DNA from 2 places in the Rhodococcus pseudokoreensis genome. Region 2 is predicted to be linked to the other one. Evidence: riboswitches for the same ligand, from Rfam matches in the RefSeq annotation. Region 2 holds a riboswitch; the other holds the start of a gene.

Region 1 (2,898 bases), 2.6 Mb from region 2:
TCAGCAGCACGGAGGTCATGAGGCCGAGCGATCCGAAGCCCTGCGCGACGGTGTCGGACTGGACGTCGCCGTCGTAGTTCTTGCAGGCCCAGACGTAGCCGCCCTCCCACTTGAGCGCCGACGCGACCATGTCGTCGATGAGGCGGTGCTCGTAGGTGAGTCCGGCCGCGTCGAACTCCGGCTTGAACTCGGTCTCGTAGACATGCTGGAAGATGTCCTTGAACGCGCCGTCGTACGCCTTGAGGATGGTGTTCTTGGTCGACAGGTACACCGGGTAGTTCTGCTGCAGGCCGTAGTTGAGCGAGGCGCGCGCGAAGTCCTCGATGGACTTGGTGAAGTTGTACTGACCCTGGACGACGCCGCCGCCTTCGGGGAAGTTCACCAGTTCGTGCTCGATCGGCTCGCTGCCGTCCTCGGGCGTGTAGGTGATCATCACCTTGCCGGGGCCGGGGACCTTGAAGTCGGTGGCGCGGTACTGGTCGCCGAAGGCGTGACGGCCGATGATGATCGGCTTCGTCCAGCCCGGAACCAGTCGCGGAACGTTGGAGATGATGATCGGCGCGCGGAAGATCGTGCCACCGAGGATGTTGCGGATGGTGCCGTTGGGCGACCGCCACATCTTCTTGAGGCCGAACTCCTCGACGCGTGCCTCGTCCGGGGTGATCGTCGCGCACTTGACACCGACGCCGTGCTTCTTGATGGCGTTGGCCGCGTCGACGGTGACCTGGTCGTCGGTCTCGTCCCGGTACTCGATACCGAGGTCGTAGTACTCCAGGTTCACATCCAGGTAGGGATGGATCAGCTTGTCTTTGATGAACTGCCAGATGATGCGTGTCATCTCGTCGCCGTCGAGTTCGACGACGGTGCCCTCAACCTTGATTTTGGACATGGGTGCTTCGCGTCCTCCTAGGAAGATTCCCTGGTTACACGGTTGCGGGCGCACTTCGTGAGTGGGTCCGCGAACGGTTCGCTTATCAAACGTAGACGTCGATGCGGCCGCCGGGGAGACCGCACTTAAACAAGACAAGCGTACTGCTATAGCCGGGGCGCGCAAGATGTGGGTGCGAAATCCCACCCCCTACCGGCGGGTAACTTTTCCCTGCCGGCAGGGCCTGATCGGTGCCGTTTCCGGTCGTTCCACCCCAGCCGCTAAGATTCGACAGAGGTCATGAGTGCCAGCAACGAGCCCCGGCTAGCTGGCCGGCAACCCTCCGCCGCGGTGGGGTGCCCCGGGTGATGACCTGGTTCCCTGATTCATACAACAGTCGGGTGACAAGCGCGGGTCCGACATCGGAGGTTCATGATGCGTTGTTGTTGTCGTAGATAGAGCCCAGACAAGCCCTGCGCGCGAACGAACCAGATTGTCGTCCGCGCCTCGTCAGACCACTGGAGTAGACAGCACATGACCGAGAACTGGTCGTTCGAGACCAAGCAGATCCACGCCGGGCAGACGTCCGACGCGACCACCAAGGCGCGGGCGCTGCCGATCTACCAGACCACCTCGTACACGTTCGACAGCACCGACCATGCTGCCGCGCTGTTCGGTCTGGCCGAACCGGGCAACATCTACACCCGCATCATGAACCCCACCCAGGACGCGGTCGAGCAGCGCATCGCCGCCCTCGAAGGCGGCGTCGCCGCCCTGCTGCTGTCGTCCGGACAGGCCGCCGAGACGTTCGCGATCCTGAACCTCGCCGAGGCGGGCGATCACATCGTCTCCAGCCCGCGCCTCTACGGCGGCACGTACAACCTCTTCCACTACACGCTGCCCAAGCTCGGCATCGAGGTCTCGTTCGTCGAAGACCCCGACGACCTCGAGCAGTGGAAGAACGCGGTCCGGGACAACACGAGGGCGTTCTACGGCGAGACCATCTCCAATCCCCGCAACGACGTGCTCGACCTGCCCGGCATCTCCGGCGTCGCGCACGAGCACGGGATCCCGCTGATCGTCGACAACACCGTGGCCACCCCGTACCTGATCCGCCCGCTCGAGCACGGCGCGGACATCGTGGTGCACTCGGCCACCAAGTACCTCGGCGGTCACGGCACGGCCATCGCCGGCGTCATCGTCGACGGCGGCACGTTCGACTGGACCCAGGGCAGGCACAGCAGCTTCACCACCCCGGACCCGAGCTACCACGGCGTCGTCTACTCCGAACTCGGGCCGCCCGCGTACGCCCTCAAGGCGCGCGTGCAGTTGCTGCGCGACCTCGGTTCCGCGATCTCCCCGTTCAACGCGTTCCTCATCGCGCAGGGCCTCGAGACGCTGAGCCTGCGGATGGAGCGGCACGTGTCCAACGCGACCGCCGTCGCCCAGTACCTGGAGGCGCGGCCGGAGATCGTGTCCGTCGGATACGCCGGGCTCCCGTCGTCGCCGTGGTACGACCGCGCGAAGCAGATCGCGCCGAGGGGCGCGGGCGCCATCGTGACGTTCGAACTCGCCGGCGGCATCGACGCGGGCAAGAAGTTCGTCAACGCGCTCACCCTGCACAGCCACGTCGCGAACATCGGCGACGTCCGCTCGCTGGTGATCCACCCGGCATCCACCACACACTCCCAGCTGACCCCGGAGGAGCAGGCGGCCAGCGGCGTCACCCCCGGACTGGTCCGCCTGGCAGTCGGCATCGAAGGGATCGACGACATCATCGCCGATATCGAAACCGGAATTACGGCGGCGGCATCTTGACCGTGAGCGCAGTGCAGAACCTCCCCGTGGCCGACGGACGTCTCGGCACCGTCGACATCGGATCGCTCGAGCTCGAGAACGGTGCGGTGATCCCGTCCGTGACCCTCGCCGTGCAGCGGTGGGGCGAGCTGTCCCCGAACCGCGACAACGTGGTGCTCGTCGAGCACGCCCTGACCGGCGACTCCCACGTCACCGGCCCCGTCACCGACGAG
Region 2 (2,898 bases):
ACGGGAGGGTGCCGTCGACGAGTTGCTCGAGAACCCTGGGCAGCGACAGCGGGAGCAGGGTCACGCCGTCGGCGACGCCGGCGGCCTGGATGTCGGCGATGAGCCCGGCGAGGCCGACCGGAGTTCCGATGTACTGCAACGACACCGGTGTGCGCGGTGCGTCCAGCGCACTGTCGAGGAGGGCCAGCTCCTTGCGCGCGGCGCGAGCTTCTCCGGCGATGAGCACCTCGAGGTCCACCAGGACGGTGACGCTGTCGGGGTCGCGGCCGTCGGCGACGATCTCGGCACGGATCCGAGCGCGCTCCTGCTGCGCCTCACGCAGATCGGCGGCCCGGATCCGGACGACGTTCGGCGGGAACGACGTGAGGTCGAGCTGATCCGTCGAGTCGGCGGTCAGGTCCACCCAGTAGTCGGCGCCGTTGATCGGCCGTGTGCCTGCGGCGCCCTCGGCGGCCGGGTGGTGTCCCGATCCGGTCAGTTCGACGGCGACGCGGAGGGGACGGGAAACGTAGGCATTGTCTCGAGACATAAGGGTTCCTCGGGAATGACGTGTGCGTGTGAATGAAACGGAACGGGAAGACCGGTCAGCTCGAACACATACCCGAGGCGGTTCGGCACAGATCCACATGCCGACGGCACCAGTGAGCAATCATTGTGCTCCCAGCCTGCGATGCCATGCCGTCATACTAGCGCGTCTCGCGAAAAGCGGGTCTCGGGCACCGGATTCCACTGGCCGCTCTCCTTGGCGTAGGCCCAGTTCCGGCCTCCCGCCACCAGGGTGCGCACGGCGTCGACCAGCCGATCCACGTCGTCGGAGCAGCTTCCGAGACCGACGCTCACCCGCACGGCGCCGTCGGGCCTGCCGAGGCGGCCCAGCAGCGGGTGTGCGCAGAAACGTCCGTCGCGAACTCCGATTCCGTGTTCGGCGGACAGGTAGGCGGCGATCTCGCCCGGCTCGAAACCGTCGATCGTGAACGTCACGATTCCCACGGTGTCGGGGGCGTCCGTCCACAGCCGTAGGAACTCCAGTCCGTCGACGGATCCGAGGCCGTCGAGGAGCCTGCCGGTGAGTGCCGCCTCGTGTTCGGCCACCGTGCCGAAGTCCAGTTCGGACAGCGCATCGCACGCGGCGGCGAGGGCCGCGGCGCCGAGCACGTTGGGGGTTCCCGCCTCGTGCCGGGCGGGGGCGGGCGCCCACTGGGTCGATTCGACGGTCACGTTCCGGACCGCGCCGCCGCCCGCGAGGTAGGGCTCGGCGGCGTCGAGCCAGTCCCGGCGGCCCACGAGCACGCCGGCGCCGAACGGGGCGTACAGCTTGTGCCCGGAGAAGGCGAGGTAGTCGACACCCCACTCCTCTACGTCGATGCGACGGTGCGGTGCGAGCTGAGCGGCGTCGACGAGAATCCGTGCGCCGCAACGATGCGCCACCTCGGCGAGGGCGGCGATCGGCAGCACCTCACCGGTGACGTTGGAGGCACCCGTCACCGCGAGCAGGGCGGTGGGCTTGGAGCACAGTTCGGCGACGAGCAGCCGGACGGTCTCGTCAAGGGTGTCCGCGGCCCGCACGACGCGAGAGTCCTTCCACGGCAGCAGGTTCGCGTGGTGTTCGATGTCGAGGACGACGGTGCTGCCGGGAACGCAATTGGCGAGCAGGTTCAGTGAGTCGGTGGTGTTGCGGGTGAACACCACCACCTGGTCGTCGCACGCCCCGACGAACCGGGCCACCGAATCGCGGGCCTTTTCGTAGCACTCGGTCGACACCCGCGAGGCGTAGCCGGCGCCGCGGTGCACACTGGAGTACGTCGGAAGCAGGGCCCCGATACGGTCCGTGACCTGCGCCAACGCGGGAGCACTGGCCGCGTAGTCGAAGTTCACGTAGGTGCAGTCGCCGCCCTGAACGAGCGGAACCCGCAGGTCGGAACCCGAAACCTGAGCCAGGGGGGCAACACACACGTCAGCGGTCAATACAGCAGTCATCACGACATCCCTCGTAGTCAGGGACTCGTCGCAGGGTCGGTGCCCTCTCGGAGTCCGCGCTTGCCGGGTTCGGTATGAACCTCAGCCTGGTCGTCACCCGGAGCACCCCGCCGCGGTGGAGGGTTGCCGACCAGCTAGCCGGGGCTTGACGCTGGTACTCGTGACCTGTTTCGAAGATTGCAGGATCGGCGCGTAGTTGTCAACCCGACACCGGGAGGGTCCGGAATCCGGGTCCGACGATTTGCGCCAGTTGGGGGTGACCCCGAGCAGCGGGGCGAGCTGATTCGCAATCGGGTTGAGGTCCAGCTTGTTCGGGTCCTTCTTGGGGGTGGAGTCCCACGGTTGAACGGTGGCGGGGTCGCCGAACACGATCCGGTTCGCGCTGCGGACGCCGGTGAGACTGCCCTGCGGGGCCGCGCAGGTGGCGGCGGTGTTCTGCGGGAAGCCCTGCTGCGTGTCGTCGAAGTTCGGATCCTGGCGCTTCATCTCCTGGAGGATCGCTTGGGTGCCCTCGTACCCGACCCCTTTCCGTCGAATGCCGCGCCGAGTTCCGTCACGACGGCGTGGAGCGCGTCGACCGGTTCGCCACAACGGCTTTCGCGGATGCGTGAATGTCGGGCGCGCTCTTGTCGATCCTCAATTCGACGACGACGCCGTCCGCCGCGAGGGGCATGGTCCCCGACGCGACCGACCGGCACGCCGCGGTAGGCGACTTCGGCGTTGGTGAAGATGTCGCCCGACGTCTCCAGTTCGAGGTTCACGGCGCATTCGCCGAAGCCGAGGAGGTTGTCGAGGCGTTGGCACCCACGTAGACGAGCCCCATGACGGCGACGAGTACGAAGCCGATCAGCTGCCACCGGATCACGAGACGGCGGCGGTGGTGGCGGCAGACACAGGCACTCCGATGACCGGTGAATAAGT

The links. A riboswitch is a leader RNA that binds a small molecule or an ion and turns the genes downstream of it on or off. The one in region 2 is predicted to bind S-adenosylmethionine.
Region 1: it holds a riboswitch for S-adenosylmethionine, as region 2 does, so the genes downstream of both, JWS13_RS09965 (bifunctional o-acetylhomoserine/o-acetylserine sulfhydrylase) here and JWS13_RS21190 (aminotransferase class V-fold PLP-dependent enzyme) in region 2, are expected to answer to the same signal.

Annotation. Positions count from the first base shown of each region.
Region 1 is NZ_CP070619.1:964,058-966,955, forward strand. It holds gene JWS13_RS09960 (NADP-dependent isocitrate dehydrogenase) at 1-889, opposite strand, end outside; SAM riboswitch class IV at 1,165-1,285, shown strand; gene JWS13_RS09965 (bifunctional o-acetylhomoserine/o-acetylserine sulfhydrylase) at 1,403-2,686, shown strand; gene metX (homoserine O-acetyltransferase MetX) at 2,683-2,898, shown strand, end outside.
Region 2 is NZ_CP070619.1:3,514,876-3,517,773, forward strand. It holds gene JWS13_RS21185 (LLM class oxidoreductase) at 1-529, opposite strand, end outside; gene JWS13_RS46470 (putative leader peptide) at 585-677, opposite strand; gene JWS13_RS21190 (aminotransferase class V-fold PLP-dependent enzyme) at 682-1,977, opposite strand; SAM riboswitch class IV at 2,029-2,143, opposite strand; partial or broken gene JWS13_RS21195 (MlaD family protein) at 2,227-2,800, opposite strand.